One region of the Kribbella sp. NPDC004536 genome, then DNA from elsewhere that is predicted to be linked to it. Evidence: riboswitches for the same ligand, from Rfam matches in the RefSeq annotation. Region 1 holds a riboswitch; each other region holds the start of a gene.
What was found. A riboswitch is a leader RNA that binds a small molecule or an ion and turns the genes downstream of it on or off. The one in region 1 is predicted to bind thiamine pyrophosphate.
Positions count from the first base shown of each region.

Region 1 (6,357 bases):
TCTTCGACAAGGTGTTCGACAAGAATTCGGCGGATCCGCTGGTGGCGTACCTACCTGGAGGCGGGTTCATCGTGCATTCCGCACCGATCGCGCCCCGCGGTGGATTATTTGACGTCAATACATCGAGCCGCAATGACGGTCAGGACGAGATCTGGTGCACGCTGAAGGTAAACAATATTCCCGGCAATACTGCGCAAACCAACACGCGGACAAATTTTGTCAACTGGTGGTTTTGATGGAAATTCGGCCTCGAGATTTCGCACTTTCATGATCGTCAGACGACGCCAGGAGTCCGCGCTGTCGGCCATCAACGGTTCCGAATGAGTTGCCAATCCTTGACTCGGATCGAGTGCGGCACTCCATGAACGGCCGGACGGTCTAATTTACGAGTCGAAGGAGGCGGCTCTCTTCGTCTTTCACTCAGCAATTTCCGGCTGGCCTGCCCGCATCGTTGGTAGGGTCTGGAGGACCCGCTCTGGCAATGGCGGCGGTTGTCCCGCAGGCACAGGCGTCGGGTGGTCGGATCACGGAGATGGGGGGATCTCAATGTCGCCTTCATCCGTGACCACAGGACCGTGCTGGAAACCACCAGCGTGGAGCTGAGAACTAACGGCTTCGTGACAGTCGACAATCCTCAGGACTGGATCGACCACGGCGCGTCTGTCCGCATCGAGTGTCCGGGAACGGCCTATTGGTATCCTCTCGACCGAAAATCGTGTTCAGCGAGAGGTTTGCCAAATATTCGGCAGAGACATCGTGGCCTACCGGTCCGGGGGTCGGATTTGCCGTCCATGTTTCGACCAACTCGTCGCTCGGCAATCTGTTCAATGGCGGATACTACCGGGATGACATCTGGTGCGATTTGTATGCAAGTATCCTTGGGAGTGGTTCACATGCGGTTTTTCGGACGAATCACGTCTTTTGATCGGAAGGTCGTAGTTCGGGCCCTGCGCCGGCGTGCTCATAGCCAGCCCGCGTCGATCCCCTTTCAAAAAGCCGGTACCCGATTCTGTCGAATGCTGGGTGGTGGCATTGGCGCTGTCGTTTTGGTGATGACTGGGCTCGTTCCTCAGGCACAGGCTTCGGCTGGGCAGGTTACTGAGATGTGGGGGAATCTCAGTGCTGCCATCGTCCGTGATCACACGACAACGCCGGAAACCATCAGCGTCAAGCTCACGATCAATGGATTCGTGACCATCGACGACCCGCAGTACTGGGTTGATCACGGGGCTTCTGTCGACATCAAGTGTTCGGGTCGGGACTACTACCTGCGCAACAAACCGCGCGTCGCATTCACCGGTACGTTCGACAAGTACTCGGCGAATCCGATCGTGGCGTACCCGCCGGGCGGCGGGTTCGCGGTCCAGACCTCGCCGACAGCGCCGCTCGGTGGCGCATTCCATTTTGGTCTCTACGAAGACGAGATCTGGTGCGACCTGTATGCCAATATCCCCGGCAGTACTTCGCAGGCGCACATCCAGACCAATCACGTCTACGGCCATTTCTGATCGGACGTCGCCCCGGATCGGGGGTTGAGAAACCGGTTTCCATCAGGGAGGATGCCGGGGTGGGTCGGACACCGAAGGACACCATCACGATCACCGACGTGGCGCGGCTTGCCGAGGTGTCGCGGGCCACCGTGTCGCGGGTGATGAACGGCCGTCTCAGTGTCGCACCCGAGATCGTCGAGCGGGTACGAGCCGCCGCGGAGCAGCTCAACTACCGGCCGAGCGACCTGGCCCGGAGCCTGTCGCTGGGCCGGACGAACATGGTCGCGCTGGTCGTCCCTGACCTCGGCAACCCGCTGTTCCAGCAGGTCCTGCGCGGGATCACGAACGCGTCCGCCGCGGCCGGGTACAAGGTGCTGGTCGCCGAGACCGACGAGGATCCGGAGGCCGAGGCGGCGATCGCGATCGAGGCGCGCCGCCGCTGCGACGCGCTGATCATGGTCTCGCCGCGAATGGACGAGGACCGGCTGGTCGAACTGCTGCCTCAGGTCCAGCCGGTGATCCTGGTCAACCGGCAAGGCCCGGCAAAGGTGTCGTCCGTCGTCGTCGACTACGGCCGCGCCGTCCGGATCGTGGTGGACCACCTGGTCGGGCTCGGGCACCGGCGGCTCGCGTTCCTGTCCGGCCCGGCCGCGAGCGCCTCGAACCGGCTGCGGCTGGAGGCGCTCGACGTCGCCGAGCGGGAGATCCCGGGGCTGGACCTGGTCCGGCTCGAGTGCGGCTGGTCGATCGAGGACGGGTACGCCGCGGTGGAACGGGTGCTCGAGGCGCGGGTGACGGCGGTCGTCGCGTTCAACGACCTGGTCGCGTTCGGCCTGCTGGCCCGGCTGAACGAGGTCGGCGTCGCGGTACCGACCGACCTGTCCGTGACCGGGATGGACGACATCGGGCTGGCACGGTTCGCCGTACCGTCGCTGACGACCGTACGGGTGCCGCAGAAGGATCTCGGTGAGCTCGCCTGGCAGCGGTTGCTCGCGTCGATCGCGGGGCCGGCCGGCGCGGTGGCCGACGTACCGGAGCTGCGGCTGGCGGTCCGGGCGAGTACCGGGCCGGTGCCGCAGGCGCGGCGGTCCGCGACGCCGGACGACCGGATCGGGTGGCAGCAGCAAGGCGACATCTACGAGCTGGGAAGTTCCGCGGGCATGCTCGCGCGGTACGAGTTCGGCCGGCGGATGCCGCAGGTACACGCGCCCCGGCCGTACCTGCATCCCGTCCGGACCCTCGGCGGCCATCCGTTGACCGAGGCCAGCCCGGTCGACCACCGCCACCATTACGGCGTCTCGCTCGCCGTCGCGGAGGTCAACGGGACGTCGCACTGGGGCGCCCGGACGTACGTACGTGGGCAAGGTCCCACCCTGCTGACGAACCACGGGCAGCAACGCAGCCGCGGCGTGACGATCGACGACCGCGAGCTGATCGACGACATCACTTGGTACGACGAGCAGGGCCGGCCGCAGCTTGTCGAGCAGCGGCGTCTCACCGGGGCGTTCGCGTTCGGCGGCTGGCGGCTCGACTGGCGGAGCGTGCTGACGGCCCGGTACGGCTCGATCCGCATCGACAGCCCGTCGACGACCGGCCGCGAGGGTGCCGGGTACGGCGGGATCTTCTGGCGGCTGCCGCTCGTGGAGACGACCGTGCTGAGCGCGGACGGCGCCGGTGTCGAGGCGGCTTTCGGGTCGTCGAGTCCGTGGCTCGCATTGGTGCAAGGCGATGTCAGCTTGCTGCTGGTACAGCCCGAGCGGGTGTGGCCGTGGTTCCTGCGGACGACGGCGTACGTCGGTGCGTGCCCGGCGCTCGCGTGGGACGAACCGTTGGCGCTCCAACCGAATCAGCAGCTCGCGCTGTCGTTGACCGCCGTACTGCTGGATCGTCCGCTGGACGCGAGCGAGGCTAGAACGTTGGCAGGCCGGTTGTAGGGGAGGACGCGAGCGCGGACTGCCAGCGGCGCGGGACCCGGCCGGCGAGGCGGGCGTTGCGGCCGGCCGAGACGGCGTCGCGCATCGCGGCGGCCATCAGCGCGGGCTTCTCCGCGCGGGTCACCGGGGTCGCGAGCATCACCGCGTCGCAGCCGAGCTCCATCGCCAGTGCGGCGTCGCTCGCCGTACCGATACCGGCGTCCACGATCACCGGGACGTTCGCCGCCTCGGCGATCAGCGCGATGTTGTGCGGGTTGCGGATGCCGAGCGCGGAACCGATGGGTGCGGCCAACGGCATCACCGCCGCGCAGCCCGCCTGCTCGAGGCGACGCGCCAGGATCGGGTCGTCGTTGGTGTACGGGAGAACGGTGAAACCGTCCGCGACCAAGGCGTCCACGGCATCCAGCAGCTCGATCGGATCAGGCAGTAGCAGGTGGTCGTCGGCCACGACCTCGACCTTGATGAGGTCGGTCTCCAGCGCCTCACGGGCCAGCTTCGCAGTCAGTACGGCCTCGGCTGCGGTGTGACAGCCTGCGGTGTTCGGCAGTACGTCGATGTTGTGCTTCTTCAGTACGTCGAGCACGGAGCCCTCGTGGCCCGTACCGAGGCGGCGCATCGCGACCGTGGTCAGTTGGGTGCCGGAGGCAATCAATGCCTCTTCCATCACTTCCAGGTTGGCGGAACCGCCGGTGCCCATGATCAGCCGGGAGGCGTACGTCCGCCAGCCGAGCTCCAGTGGATCGTCCATCTCAGCCTCCCTGCGTCGCGCTGACGATCTCGACCCGGTCACCTGGACGCAACGTGGTGCGTGCCCACTCGGCCTTGGTCAGCACGCTCTGATTCACCGCGACCGCGATCCCGGTGCTGCGGTCGGAGTACTCGTCGACGAGCTCCGCCACCGACTTGTCCGGCGGCACGTCGACCGTCGTACCGTTCACCCACACCGACTCCATGCTTCCTCCCTACGCCGGAATTACCCGAGTCAGGTTCAGCGGTCGGCGACGGCCAGTCACCCTCTCAGCCCACTCCCTGCGAGCTCCCGCGGACAGCATCGACTGTAGCTCACCCTCCCGGCCTTTTCCGACCGGGAGGGTGGCGTGGACAGCTACGGTGCGGTGATCGAGGTGACGGTTGCTCCGGAGATGTAGGTCGGCCAGACACCCACGGTGACGGTGATCTGGCCGTTCGCGTTCGGCGTCTGCGTCGTGGTCAGTCCGTACAGGCTGGTGACCTGGACCGGGCCGGTGGCGTTCACCGTCACGGTCGTGTTCGAGCCGCTCGCGGCCCAGATCGCGCGGAACGGCGTACCGTCGTTGGCCGCGTACACCTGGTCGATCAGCCCGTTCCCGGGGTACTCCTTCCCGAGGAATGTCGCCCCACGGAGCTGCCGCGCCGCGGTGGAGTACGCGACGTACGCGGGCTTAGGCGTGTACTTGCCGAGAGCGTCGGACTCGTTGTGGATCAGGCCGAAGTTGTCCTCCTGAGCCGCGGGGTTGATCCCGTCGTTCTTGAAGTCGTACATGTAGAAGCGGTCGACGTCGTGTCCGGGGACGTTGAGCATCTCGCGGGCCATGTACATCGCCTGCGTCGGCTCGGGCACGGGCGCCGCGCTGCCGGCGCCGGTGTACCAGCCGGCTTCGGTGATCCAGATCGGCTTGTCCACGCCGCCGTTGTACTGCCGGATCGTCGCCCGCACCTGGTCGATGAACGTGCCGAGGCTCTCCGGCGCGTTCAGGTAGTTGTAGGGGTGGATCGACACCACGTCGAGGTACTTCAGTCCGCCGAGCTGGCAGAACTGCTGGAACCACGCCTGCTGGGTGACGTCGGTGTCACCGCCGCCCACGATCGTCAGCCCCGGGTGGTTCGCCTTCAGCTTCGGATACGTTGCCTTGAGCAACGCAAGGTAGCTGTCCGGGGTAAAGTTCGACGGGCCGGCGGCGTTCACGTCCCACTCGTTCCAGATCGCCAGGTTCTGGACCTGCGGGTACTGTGTCGCCAGCTTGTCCGCGTAGTTCGCGAAGCCGGCCCGGCCGGCGTCGGTGAACGGCGCGTCGACGTCGTTGTTCGCCACATCGTCGTACTTCGCGTTGCCGTAGTCCGCGATCAGCAACGGGTCGAGCCCGTTGGACTGGAACGACTGCAGGTACGACGTGTACTTCGCCGGGAAGCTGTAGGTGCCGACGGTGCTCTCGACGGCCGACCAGTACGCCTCGTCGCGCGCGGTCCGCGCCCCCGACTGGACGAGCAGCGGCACCGGGTCCGTGCTCCACGTCCCGGCGAAGTGCGTACCGGCGCCTTGGTACGTCGGGGATGTCGTCGCGGCGACCGCGTCGACGTTGACGGAGGCCGTCGTACCGCCGCCGTTGATCGAACTCTTGTCCAGCGTCAGCATGATCGCCTTCGCCGGACCGTGCCAGATGCCGTCGTCGGCACCACCGAAGTGCAGGTATCCGCTGCCGGCGTCGAACCTCGTGACGTTGAACTGTTGCCATCCGGTGCCGGAGATCGTCAGCCGTTGTTGATGGACCTGACCGGTCGCGTCGGTCACGCGCAGGCCGATCGACGAGAGTTGGCTGGATTTCACCCACAAATTGAGGGATTTGGCATCGATCGGTACGAGCGTACGTTGGAGTGCGACGTAGTTTCCGCCACCGCTGAAGTCGCCGCTGAGCTTGGCGGACTGGGCGCCGGCGTGCGGCGAAGCGGTGTCGTAGGTGAGGCTGCCGGTCGCGCCCGGGAACTCGCTGCCCGGGTAGAACGACCAGCCTTCCGCGGCGCTCTCGTAGTCGCCGAGCGGTGTCGTCGGCGTGGCCGCGAGCGTGTTGAGCGTCAGGTCGTCGAGGTTGACGCTGCTGCTCGTCGCGCCGCTGATCGCGCCCTTGTCCAGCACGACCTCGATCGACTTCGCCGGACCGTGCCAGACGCCGTCGTTC
Region 1 covers NZ_JBIALY010000001.1:2,962,527-2,968,883, forward strand. Annotated here, with positions in the region: gene ACFYRU_RS14665 (hypothetical protein) at 1-236, shown strand, start outside; gene ACFYRU_RS14670 (hypothetical protein) at 1,053-1,508, shown strand; gene ACFYRU_RS14675 (DUF6807 family protein) at 1,568-3,424, shown strand; gene ACFYRU_RS14680 (thiazole synthase) at 3,399-4,172, opposite strand; gene thiS (sulfur carrier protein ThiS) at 4,174-4,377, opposite strand; TPP riboswitch at 4,367-4,477, opposite strand; gene ACFYRU_RS14690 (glycosyl hydrolase) at 4,530-6,357, opposite strand, start outside.

Region 2 (6,357 bases), 600 kb from region 1:
GTGGCGCATCCGGACGTGGCTCATCGCAGCAGCCTTGCGGCGCAGGCGGTTGCGGGGGTCAACGATGTGGCGGACGAAGAGCCCGTGGTGTCGGTGACTCCGACGCCGGTGCCTACGCCGACGCAGAAGTTCACCACCCCGTTGCGGCCGGCGCCGAGCTTGACGCGGAAGCCCAAGGGCGCGAAGCCGAACGTGCTCGTGTCGACCGGGAAGCTCGCCGTGGTGCCTGGGTTCAGTAAGGCGAACGGGGTCCGCGACAAGCTGACCTACCGCGTGGAGATCGAGCAGGGTGTCACCGTGAACGGTGCCGCGGTCGCGGCGGCGATCCACAAGACGTTGACCGATCCGCGGGGCTGGCAGGCGCTGCATCCGGTCAGCTTCGAGCGGACCGACAAGCCGGACGCGGACCTGCGGATCATCCTGGCCACGCCGACATTGACCGACAAGCTCTGCCTCCCGCTCGACACCGGCGGTGAGGTTTCCTGCCGCGTCGAGGACCGGGTCGTACTGAACGCGAAGCGCTGGATCTACGCGATCCCGGCGTACAACGGCAACGTCGACCTGTACCGCAGCTACCTGGTCAACCACGAGGTCGGGCACGCGCTCGGCCACGGTCACTCGACGTGTACGGCGCCGAAGACCCCCGCGCCGGTGATGATGCAGCAGACCAAGGGTCTGGCCGGCTGCCTGCCGAACGCCTGGCCGACGGTCAAGGCCACCTGAGAAACTGGGTACGACGGGAGGAGCAGCAGATGTCGTCACAGGACTTCCCGACGTACGGCCGGGACGAGGACCCCGACAAGCAGCCGCCGCCCGGCGAGGAGCACCACTACGCTCCGCCCGCGCCGTACGGCGGTGGCAACTACGCGAGCGGTCAGCAGGCGCCGCCGGAACAGTTCCCGTACGCGCAGCCCCAGCCCTACGGTGGCCAGCAGCCGCCGGTGCAGACGAACCCGGCGTACCACCAGCCTCCGGTCTACCGCCCCGGCACCCCGTTCGGTACGCCGGCCACCCCGGAGTCGCATGAGCTGCCGACGTACGGCCGGGAGGCGCCACGTGACCCCCGTGCGTCCCGTGTGGTCGGGCTGGCGACGTTCATCGCGACCATCTACGGCTTGCTCGTACTGACCGTCCAGCGAGTCGCGCTCCGGGAGATCTCGCAGGCACCGGGCTCACCCCTCAACCACCCGCTCCGCACCGACGTACTGGACGCCATCGGCCAGCTGATGCTGGTGGTCGTCGGCGCCGGCGCGCTGGTGATGTGGCTCCGGGACGTACTGGCCCGCCGCAAGGTCGGTCGCAACCCCGGTCCTGCCGAGCTGGTCGGGCTGGGTCTGGTCGCGGTGTCCGCGATCCCGATCCTGGTCTGGCTGGTCATGGTGCTGTCCACAGGCCTCGGCGGCAACGACGGAACGGTGTACCGGCTGCCCACGGCGTACGGCTGGGGTGGTTTCGGCCTGCTGCTCGTCGCCGTCGGCTTCTTCCTCGGGTACCGCGAACTGAAGCCCGACGTACCGAACCCGGTCGTCAAGGCACCGCCGGCCAAGGCGCCCTGGGAGTGAGCGCACCAGTCGTCCTCGTACCCGGTCTGGGCCTCGGCCCGGAGTCGTACGCACGGACAGCCGAGCACCTCGTGACGAAGTACCACGTGGTCACTCTCCCCGGGTACGGCGAACCCGCGGGCGCTCGCGAGGACCTGCACCCCCGTGCGCTCGCGGTCGCACTGGCGGAGAAGATCCGCGAACGCGCCGTCCTCGTCGGTCACTCCGCGAGCTGTCAGATCGTCGTGGAGACCGCGATCCGCTACCCGGAGCTCGTACACGCCCTCGTCCTGGCCGCGCCGACCGGCGACGTACGGATGTCGAGCTGGATCGACCGGGCCGTGCGGCTCGTCGGGTCGGCCATCCCGGACGTACCGAAGCTGGTCCGGATCAGCCCGCAGTACGCCCGGACGACGCTGCCGACGATCGCCCGGGCCGGAGAGGCGTCCCGGCAGCACGACCTGGCCGCGGTCATGTCCCAGGTCAAGGCCCCGGTCGTCCTGGTCCGCGGCAGGTACGACCTGATGTGTACGGCCGAGTGGCTGGAGCACCTCGCGGAGCTCGGTCACGGTGAGGCACGGACCCTGGACACCGGGTCGCACATGCCGAACGTGACGAACGGCCCGGAGCTGGCCGCTCTCATAGAACGAGCCGCCGCGCTGCCCGAAAGCAGCTGACGCGTTAAGCTCTTCAGCACAAACCTATGCGGGAGCTCGCACCGAGAAGCGCGGGCTGAGAGGGCGACAGCTGGGTCGCCGACCGCCTGAACCTGACCGGGTAATGCCGGCGTAGGGAGTGGGCTCACTCATGACCGATACAGCTGTACGTCCTGAAAGCAAGGCCGAGGCGCCGCTCGTCCTCACCACGGACGCGCCGCGGACGCTCGGGTTCCTGACCCAGTTCACGCTGTGGGGAAACTTCGGCATCTCGCTCTTCGGCCCGGTGACCGGCGCGCTGGTCGCGGCCTATACCGGCTCCCTGTGGCAGGGGTTGCTCGCGGTGGTCGTCGGCTGCGGCCTCGGTGCGCTGGTGCTCGGCGGCTCCGCCGTGTTCGGTTCGCAGACCGGTGCGCCGGCGATGGCCGCGCTGCGCGGGCTGTTCGGACGCCGCGGATCGATGGCGCCGACCGTACTGAACATCGCGCAGAACATCGGCTGGGCGACGATGGAGATCATCGTCATCTCGCAGGCCGCCGTCGCGGTGACGAGTGAGAAGTGGCGTTGGCTGTTCGTACTCCTCGCGGGTGCGATCGCCACGACGATGGCGGTCCGGCCGCTGGGCAGCGTCCGGCTGCTCCGCAAGTTCATGGTCTGGCTGGTACTGATCGCTTCGGCATACCTGTTCGTCCAGGTGCTCAGCAAGCCGGCGCACGCGCTGCCGCAGGACAGCGTGTACGGCTTCTGGCCGGCGGTCGACCTGGCTGCCGCCGGGGTCGTCTCGTTCGCGCCGTTGGCCGCCGACTACACGCGGCACTCGCGGACGAACAAGGCTGCCTTCGCGGGCTCCTCGCTCGGCTATGGTCTGGCCGCGATCATCTACTACGCACTCGGTGTGGTCGCGGTGGCGACCCTGCAGACGAACACCGACGACGTGATCACCGCGCTCGTCACGCTGCCGGCCGGCGCGATCGCGCTGTTCGTACTGCTGGTCGACGAGGTCGACGAGGCGTACGCGAACGTCTACTCGACGACGATGTCCCTGCACAATCTCGTCGGTCACATCGACCGCCGGTGGATCTCGGTGGCGATCGGGGTCGTTGCCACCGGCATCGCGATGTTTATTGACCTGGGCAACTACACGCAGTTCCTGTACCTCATCGGCTCGGTCTTCATCCCGTTGTTCGCGGTCGCGATCGCGGACTTCTTCGTGGTCTGCAAGATGAAGTGGGACGTGTCCGACACGGCGAAGTTCCGCTGGCAGCCGACCGTCGCGTGGCTGATCGGCTTCGTCGCGTACCAGTTGGTGAACCCCGGTACCGTCGCGGGCTGGTCCCCGTTCTGGACCAAGATCCAGCAGTCCCTCTTCAACCACCACGCGGTCCCGGGATGGCTCGGCGCGACGTACACCTCGATCGTGGTCTCGATGCTCGCCGCGGTACTCCTCGGCCGGGTACGGCGCCAGCCGCTGGACAACTGACCCGGCGGCAACGGAATACTGGCGGCATGCTGAATTCCGCACTGCGTAGCCGGGCCGAATATGCGGAGTTGGGGGCCGACGGCCTGGCCGCGCGAACCACTCCCGAGCGGGACACGGCGATCGTCAAGGCGGTCGAGGAGCTGCTGGTCGGCCGCGAGTCCGTACTGGACCTGTGCTGCGGGTACGGCCGGGTCGCGCTGCCGCTGCGCCGCGGCGGCAAGGTCGTCCGCGCGCTGGACATCTCGCCGAACCTGATCGAGGCCGGTCGGGCGCAGGCCGCCGAGGAGGAGCTCGCGATCGACTGGGCGATCGGTTCGATGACCGACCTGCCGTACAAGTGGGACTCGTTCGACGCGGTGATCTGCCTGTGGACGGCGTTCCACGAACTGTTCGCCGAGGACGAGCAGATCTCCACGATCTGCGAGATCTCCCGGGTGCTGAAGCCGGGCGGGATCGCGGTCATCGAAGGCCCGGTCTGGGGACCGGCGACCGCAGCCGAGATCGCGAACGGGATGCGCCAGGGACCGGAGCACCGGATCGTCACCACCGAGCACGACGACAACCGCAGCAGCGTGCACTTCATCCACGACGAGATCAGCTACGGCCGGCTCTGCGCGGCTGCCGGAATCGCCGACTACAAGGTCTACAAACGCGAGTGGGGCGGCCGCCGCCGACTCATCCTGGAGATCCACGCCCCCGCAAACTAGCTGACACGTAAAGAAGCAGATCCCCACTCCACACTGGGGATCTGCTCCTTTGTCCATTCAGTCTAAATCCGTTCCGGACAATTCCGGAACGTCAGCTTTTTGCTTCCAGATTCAAGAGAAAACGCTTTGCATCCAGGCCGCCGGCATATCCGGTGAGGGCGCCGTTCGCGCCGATCACCCGGTGGCACGGCAGTACGACGCAGACCGGGTTCGCGCCCAGCGCGGTGCCGACCGCGCGGGCCGCCTTCGGCTTGTCGATGCCGACGGCAACAGCGCCGTACGTGATCGTCCGCCCGTAGCTGGTGTGCGCCGGCAGGTCCTCGAGGACCAGCCGCTGGAACGGTGACGCCAGCACGAGATCGACGTCCAGGTCGAACGTGTGCCGGCGTCCGGCGAGGTACTCGTCGAGTTGCCGGCGTACGTCGTCCAGCGGGCGAGCCAGCCGCAGTACGCGCGGCGACACCGCACGGGCGAGCCGGTTCGTCATCGTCTCCTCGTCGCCGAACGAGCTGGCGACGACCTTCCCGCGCGCGACCGCGAGCAGCAACGTGCCGATCGGCGTGTCGTGCAGCGTGTAGGCGACGTCGGCGTCGGGGAAGACGGGTGGTTTCAGGTCGGGGGTGGTGTTCAGCCGGGTCAGCCGGCTCTCGAGATCAGTCATCGTGTACTCCGAGTTTCGTCCGCAGGGCCGCCAGCGCGTCGCTGACGAGCCGGCGCGACGCGGCGGGCGTGGTGTCCAGGGCGGCGGCCACGCCGTGGTGGTCCAGGTCGCCGACGTATTTCAGCGTGATCGCGAAGCGTTGCCGCTCCGGTAGTTCGTTCACCGCCTGCCAGAGGTCCGGGTCCGGCCAGTCGGCGGCCTCCGGCCCGTCGACCGCGACCGGCGGCGCGTCCTCCAGTGGGCGTTGCGGTTTCCGCGCCCGGTGGACGTCGGTCGCGCACCGGGCGGTGATGGTCAGCAGCCAGCTGCGCAGGTTCTTCGCCGACTTCAGCGTCGGGTACGCCGCGTACGCCTTCTCCCAGGCGCGCTGCGCGACGTCGTCGCCGTCCTGACCGGCCATCGCGCGGGCCAGCCGCGCCACGTCCCGCCAGTGCGCGTCGACCAGCGCCTGGAACGGTGGCAGCCCCGTAGTCATCACGTAAGTAGAACGCATGCCCGGTCAGGCGTGTGAGTCCGGATCACGAGATTGTCTAGTTAGCCGATAGACATTGATGCGAAGATAGCTGACATGACGACGACACACCTCACCCGCCGTCGCGTCATCGATCTGCTGCGGACGGCGAGCGCCACCTGTCGGTGACGCGCTTCCCCATTCTCGCCTCGTACTTCCTTCTCAAGGGAGAGACATGTCCGTTCCCGCCTTGCATCGTCCTGCCCTGTCCGTGGTCCCTGACCGTTCCGAGGAGCGGATTGTGGACGCCGACGTCTACAAGTCCGTGTTCCGTCGCCACGCCGCCGGCGTCGTGGTGATCACCGCGGACGCCGGCCACGGCCCGGTCGGGTTCACCGCGACCTCACTGGTCTCGGTCAGCCTGCTGCCGCCGCTGGTCTCGTTCGCGATCGCCACCAGCGCGTCCAGCTGGCCGACCGTCAGTACGGCGAACAGCCTGGTGATCAACTTCCTGTCCGCCGACCAGCACGCGATCGCCGGCCGGTTCGCGACCAGCGGGATCGACCGGTTCGCCGCGCCGACCCGTTGGTCCCGGCTGGCCACCGGGGAGCCCGCGCTCGACGATGCGCCGAGCTTCCTGCGTGCCCAGGTCGAACACCGCTTCGCCGTCGGCGACCACTACCTGGTCGTCGCCCGTCTCGCCACCCACACCGAACGTCGTGAGCACGACTCGTTGCTCTACCACGACGGCAACTACGCGAAAGCCCACCATGTCCAATAAACGTCTCATCACAGTCCTTGCCCTCCTGGCCGTCGCAGTGACCGGCTGCAGCGGCAAGGCCGACGCCGATGGCGCCGCGA
Region 2 covers NZ_JBIALY010000001.1:2,359,520-2,365,876, forward strand. Annotated here, with positions in the region: gene ACFYRU_RS11720 (DUF3152 domain-containing protein) at 1-723, shown strand, start outside; gene ACFYRU_RS11725 (hypothetical protein) at 753-1,562, shown strand; gene ACFYRU_RS11730 (alpha/beta fold hydrolase) at 1,559-2,218, shown strand; TPP riboswitch at 2,237-2,353, shown strand; gene ACFYRU_RS11735 (purine-cytosine permease family protein) at 2,349-3,677, shown strand; gene ACFYRU_RS11740 (class I SAM-dependent methyltransferase) at 3,704-4,384, shown strand; gene ACFYRU_RS11745 (methylated-DNA--[protein]-cysteine S-methyltransferase) at 4,476-5,045, opposite strand; gene ACFYRU_RS11750 (RNA polymerase sigma factor) at 5,038-5,520, opposite strand; gene ACFYRU_RS11755 (putative leader peptide) at 5,614-5,685, shown strand; gene ACFYRU_RS11760 (flavin reductase family protein) at 5,732-6,277, shown strand; gene ACFYRU_RS11765 (ABC transporter substrate-binding protein) at 6,267-6,357, shown strand, end outside.
Region 2: linked by a shared signal. The riboswitch ahead of ACFYRU_RS11735 (purine-cytosine permease family protein) and the one ahead of thiS (sulfur carrier protein ThiS) in region 1 are both predicted to bind thiamine pyrophosphate.

Region 3 (6,357 bases), on a different contig from region 1:
CGGGCAGGCTCCTGGGCAGCCCGGACAGTACGGGTATCCCCAGCAGCCCGGGTACGGGTACGGCGGGCCGCAGGCACCGTTGGCGGACTGGCTTCCGCGGGTCGGGGCGTCCTTGATCGACGGTCTGATCAGCACTGTGCCGGTCCTGATCGGCTACGGCGTCTTCATCGCGGACGTCTTCACCAGGCAGAACCGCTACGACAACGGCCCATCGGCCTTCGCGGTCATCCTGCTCATCGTCGGAGCGCTGGCCAGCTTCGGGCTCGGCCTGTGGAACCGGGTGTTCCGGCAGGGGTCGACCGGGCAGAGCGTCGGCAAAAGCGTGCTGCACATCAAGTTGGTCGACTCCAGGACCGGCCAGACGGTCGGAGCCGGCCGGGCGTTCCTGCGCGAGATCCTCAGCGGCATCTTCAACAACGCCTGCTTCCTGGACTCGCTCTGGCCGTTGTGGGACGAGCAGAAGCAGACCTGGCACGACAAGGTCTGCAACACCTTCGTGGTGCGCACCAACTGACATTCAGTGCGAGCGCAGTAGCCCTGCGCACGTAACAGCCCACAGGACGCTGGTGAACGTGCCGATGATGAAGCGTTCGGCAACAGCCTGTGGGGTGACGGACGCCGGCTGGTCAGGACTACGGAGTTCCGGGTACCTGGCCAGCCCTTTGATCGCCAGCACGATCGCGATGCCTTCCGGCCAGCCCGCGACCAGTGCGGCGTAGATGGCCATCCGTTCGAGCGCACCGATCAGTGCGCCGCCACGTAGTACCTCACCGGCCTTCTGCGTCGACTGGGCACGGGTGTTCCCTCTGTCGGCCAAGGCCAGCACAGAGGTCGTCAGCGGGCCGCCGCCGGTCACCGCAAGCCCTCCCGCGAGCAGGAGCAGCACGTTCCACCAGCGCTCGGCCCAGCCGTCCACACCGTGGCCGGCGAGCAACAGGACGCCAACCGCAGCTAAACAGGCCAGCATGACACCGCTGATGACGATCTCGAGGTTGGATCCGGACTTGGGCACCCACGCCAGTACGGCGAGGACGAGGGCGGCTGCGGTGAGCGAAAGTACCAGCGCCGTCACGCAGCGACCCCGTGGTCGAGGAGGTCGGCCGCAAGTGCCCGTCCGCGTTGTTCCTCGGCGACACCGGCCGCTTGGGCCCGCTGGGTCACTGCCGACTGGCTGATGCCGAGTTTCACGCCGATCTCCCGCCTGGTGAGTCCATCGCCCAACAGATCCGCCACGGCCCAACCGCGTTCGCTCCGTCGTCGCAGTACGGACGCCATCAGCCAGAGCACCGTCTCCACCTGCTCGGCGCTCCGCGGGTTGGATCCCACCACGTTCACGTGGTGCGGGCTCGACTTGGCCCGGGTGACCGCCTCCCGGGCGAACACGAACGCGTCACCGCTACCGGCGCGCGTACTCCGGGGCAGCGGTTCGGTGACGTCGCCGACGCCGAGTCCGACGTACCAACTGTCGGTCCGGAGCAGCTCGACGATCACGTCGACGGTCGTCCGGGCCTCGGACAACACGCCCTGCACCTCGTCGCCGGCGGTCCGCTCGAACCGCCGCAACAGCCCGCCGCGCCGCGGCCGCCGGTTCAGGGAGCTCAGCAACTCGGGTACGAGATCACTCGTGCTTCGGCTACCCCGCTGATCTACCGTGAGAACGAAGACCATCACCAGCACCTCCTTCCGACGCCCATAAGGCTACAACCTTATTAACGCAGAGTGAAGGCCAAAACCTGAACCGCTTCACCCGGTCACTCCCCGTATCCGGCCCGGAGCGTCGCACACGCCGGGCCGGACCGGAAACCGACTCAGTCGGTGACAGGCAGGTACAACTTCTGGTCCGTGGACCTGAAGGTCTCGGACATTTCGGCGAAGCCGGCTTCGATGGCTTCGGTGGAGGTCAGGCCTCGTTCTTCGGCGTAGGCGCGGATGTCGGCGGTGATCCGCATCGAGCAGAACTTCGGACCGCACATCGAGCAGAAGTGGGCGGTCTTGGCGGGCTCGGCGGGCAGTGTCTCGTCATGGAACGAACGTGCGGTGTCGGGATCCAGCGAGAGGTTGAACTGGTCCTCCCAGCGGAACTCGAACCTTGCCTTGGACAACGTGTCGTCCCAGGCCTGCGCACCCGGATGCCCCTTGGCCAGATCGGCTGCGTGGGCGGCGATCTTGTACGTGATCACCCCGGTCTTCACGTCGTCGCGATCCGGCAGCCCGAGGTGTTCCTTGGGCGTGACGTAGCAGAGCATCGCCGTACCCAGCCAGCCGATCTGCGCCGCCCCGATCGCCGACGTGATGTGGTCGTAGGCCGGCGCCACATCAGTTGCCAACGGCCCCAATGTGTAGAACGGCGCCTCGCCGCAGAGCTCCTCCTCGAGCCGTACGTTCTCGGCGATCTTGTGCATCGGCACATGTCCCGGCCCCTCGATCATCACCTGTACGTCGTGCTCCCAGGCGATCCGGGTCAGCTCCCCCAACGTCCGCAGCTCCGCGAACTGCGCCTCGTCGTTCGCGTCCGCGATGCACCCGGGCCGCAGCCCGTCGCCGAGCGAGAACGTCACGTCGTACTCACGCAGGATGGAGCACAGCTCCGCGAAATGCGTGTACAGGAAGGACTCCTGGTGATGCGCGAGGCACCACGCGGCCATGATCGACCCACCGCGCGACACGATCCCCGTGATCCGCCGCGCGGTCAGCGGCACGTACCGCAGCAGTACGCCCGCGTGCACCGTCATGTAGTCGACGCCCTGCTCGCACTGCTCGATCACGGTGTCGCGGTAGACCTCCCACGACAGCGCGGCCGGATCGCCCTTCACCTTCTCCAGCGCCTGGTACAGCGGGACCGTACCGATCGGCACCGGCGAGTTCCGCAGGATCCATTCCCGCGTCTCGTGGATGTTCTTCCCGGTCGACAGGTCCATCACGGTGTCCGCGCCCCACCTGGTCGCCCAGACGAGTTTCTCGACCTCCTCCTCGATCGAGCTGCTGACCGCCGAGTTGCCGATGTTGGCGTTCACCTTCACCAGGAACTTCTTGCCGATGATCATCGGCTCGCTCTCCGGGTGGCAGCGGTTCGCCGGGATCACCGCCCGGCCGCGCGCCACCTCGTCCCGGACGAATTCCGGGTCGAGCCCTTCCCGGAGCGCGACGTACCTCATCTCCTCGGTGATCGTCCCGGCCCGCGCGTGCCCGAGCTGGGTCCGCGGCTCGCGGCCGGCGATCCAGTCCCGCCGCAGCGGCGGCAGACCGGCCTGTATGTCGATCTGCGCGGACGCGTCGGTGTACGGACCCGACGTGTCGTAGAGGTCGAAGTACTCACCGTTGGTGAGATTGACCCGGCGCGCCGGTACGCCGAGCTCGCCGCGATAGATCTTCTCCGACCCCGAGATCGGGCCGGTGCTGACATTGACCATCTTGCTGCTCCCTACGCCGGAATTACCCGGACAGGTTCTGCGGTCGGCGGCACCGGCCAGGGTCAGATTCCTGGTCCAGCCGCCCTCTCAGCCCACTACGGTGCGAGCTCCCGCGGTCTCTAGTTGTCAGCGCCCACCATAATCGGGTCATGAGAGACCTCGTGTACCCGCCCGTCGTCGCCTTCGCGAAGACTGCCTTCACGGTGCTGGACCTCAAGATCCGCCGCACCGGGACGGAGCACGTCCCGCGCACGGGCGGAGCACTGGTCGCGATCAACCACATCAGCTACGTCGACTTCGTCCTCGGCGGGTTCGGCGCCCTGCCGGCCAAGCGGCTGGTCCGCTTCATGGCCAAGGAGGTGCTGTTCCGGAACCGGTACTCCGGTCCGCTGATGCGCGGCATGCACCACATCCCGGTGGACCGGGAGGCGGGCGCGGCGTCGTACCGGACCGCCGTGGAGTACCTGCGGAACGGCGAACTGGTCGGAGTGTTCCCGGAGGCGACGATCAGCCGCTCGTTCGAGCTCAAGGAGTTCAAGTCCGGCACGGTCCGGATGGCCGCCGAGGCCGGCGTACCGATCCTGCCGATGATCCTGTGGGGCACCCAGCGGATGTTCACCAAGGACCACCCGCGGGACTTCACCCGGCACCGCCCGATCTCGATCAGCATCGGCGCCCCGCTCACCGTGACGGCCGCCGACGACCCCGCGGAGGCGACCGCGCGGCTGCGGACGACGATGGCCGGGATGCTGGACGAGAGCATCCGTTCCTACCCTGAGCAGCCGGCCGGTGCCTGGTGGTTGCCGGCCGCGTACGGCGGCAGCGCGCCGACCCCGGAGGAGGCCGAGCGGCTGGATCGCGAGGAGCTCGCGGAGCGGGCCGAACGGCGGAGGAGACCTTGACCCTGAGGGGCGATCAAGGGTACGAAGGCACTCGTTGACGTAGCAGGTACCTGGGGGGTCCCTGTGGTAGCTGGTTTACCAAAGCAGGCGGGGGCAGGTCCTTGTTCGATTCACCGGAAGAGCTGCATCTTTTCGAGCCCGGTGCGCTGACGCCGGCGCCGCATGTCGCTGAGCACATCCCGGACGCCGGCGCCTACTTCGTCGACTGGGCGACCCGCGGCCTGACGGTGGACCGTGCCCGCGAGGTGGAGTCCGCGGTGAACGGCCGGCGCAACCAGAACGGCTGGTTCCCGCTGGAGACGCTGGACAGCATCGGCAGCAAGGGTTTCTGGCGCGGCCCGCTGACTTACCTGGCCCGGATGACGGCCGACGACCCACGGTTGCTGCAGGAGTGGGCCACGGACGGCCTGGACAGCGAGCAGAAAGCCCGTATCGAAGCGACCGTCGACCACCTGCTCCACCAGCAGGGGCACGCTGTAGCGGCCACCTGGGCCGTCGCCGTACGCCCCCGTACGTTCTTGGACGCAGAGGTGCTCGGCGACCGCCTGCTGGCCGCATGGGAGTACAACCTCGGCTCCATCCGTACGAAGGACGTCGCCAAGGCTGTACGCCGTTGGAACCGTTAGCCGGGTACTAGTGGAACTGCGGGATGATCAGGTACAGCCCGTAGAGCACGGCGGCCAGGCAGGCCGCGAAACACAGTGCAGCGACACCCGTGTCCACCACGGACGGCTGCCGCTTGTCGTCGATCGCTACGGCACGCCGCGCCATCGCGGTGACTCCGAGCGCGAACAGCACCGCCAGACCGACACCGAAGAGCAGGCTGGCCAGTGCGACCTCACCGAGGGCATCCCACTTGATGTGCATCGTCGTACTCCTCTCAGGCCGCGGCGGGCGTGGTGGCGGGGGTCGAGCTCGGGTACTCGTTGACGTTCTCCGACGTCACCGGGCGGCGCCGGGACGCGGCGTAGATGGCGCCACCGGCCGCGACCGCGAGTACGGCGATGATCGCGACACCGAGGTTGCCGGAGTCCGCGACCTCACCGGCGAGTGCGCCGACGATCGCCGCCGCGGGCAGCGTCAGCAGCCAGGCGACGGCCATCCGGCCGGCCACAGTCCAGCGCACCTCGGCCAGCCGCTTGCCGAGGCCGGCGCCGAGGATGCTGCCCGAGCAGACCTGGGTGGTGGACAGCGGGAAGCCCAGGTGCGACGACGCCAGCAACACGGCTGTCGAGCTCGTCTCCGCGGAGAAGCCCTGCGGCGACTCGATCTCGGCCAGGCCCTTGCCCATCGTCCGGATGATCCGCCAGCCGCCCAGGTAGGTGCCGGCGGCGATCGCGAGACCGGCCGCCAGGATCACCCAGACCGGCGGCTTGGCACCGGAGTGCAGGCTGCCGGAGGTGATCAGCACCAGCGTGATCACACCCATAGTCTTCTGCGCGTCACCGGTGCCGTGCGCCAGCGAGACCAGCGAGGCCGACGCGATCTGGCCGACCCGGAACCCTTCGGTGACGGTCTTCTGCCGGGACCGTTGGGTGATCTTGTACGCCAGGAACGTACCGAGCAGCGCGACCAGACCGGCGACGACCGGGGCCGCGACGGCGGGGATGATGATCTTCTGCACGACGGTGGTGAAATGTACGGCGCTACTCCCGGACGCGATCCAGGTGGCGCCGATCAGGCCGCCGAAGAGCGCGTGCGACGAGGAGCTCGGGAGGCCGACGTACCAGGTCAGCAGGTTCCACAGGATGGCTCCGACCAGGCCGCCGAAGATCACCGGCACGGTCACCTTGGCGTCGTCGACGATGCCGCTGGAGATCGTCTTGGCCACCTCGGTGGAGATGAACGCACCGACCAGGTTCAGGACGGCCGAGATCGCGACCGCGACCTTCGGTTTCAGTGCACCGGTGGCGATCGACGTCGCCATCGCATTGGCTGTGTCGTGGAACCCGTTGGTGAAGTCGAACACCAACGCGGTGACGATCACCACGACGACGAGGAACGACAGGTCCATCGAGATCACTTCCCCTAGGCGGACGATCTGC
Region 3 covers NZ_JBIALY010000006.1:81,789-88,145, forward strand. Annotated here, with positions in the region: gene ACFYRU_RS38695 (RDD family protein) at 1-514, shown strand, start outside; gene ACFYRU_RS38700 (hypothetical protein) at 518-1,072, opposite strand; gene ACFYRU_RS38705 (transposase) at 1,069-1,668, opposite strand; gene thiC (phosphomethylpyrimidine synthase ThiC) at 1,809-3,410, opposite strand; TPP riboswitch at 3,401-3,534, opposite strand; gene ACFYRU_RS38715 (lysophospholipid acyltransferase family protein) at 3,560-4,312, shown strand; gene ACFYRU_RS38720 (hypothetical protein) at 4,414-4,938, shown strand; gene ACFYRU_RS38725 (hypothetical protein) at 4,946-5,179, opposite strand; gene ACFYRU_RS38730 (anion permease) at 5,193-6,326, opposite strand.
Region 3: linked by a shared signal. The riboswitch ahead of thiC (phosphomethylpyrimidine synthase ThiC) and the one ahead of thiS (sulfur carrier protein ThiS) in region 1 are both predicted to bind thiamine pyrophosphate.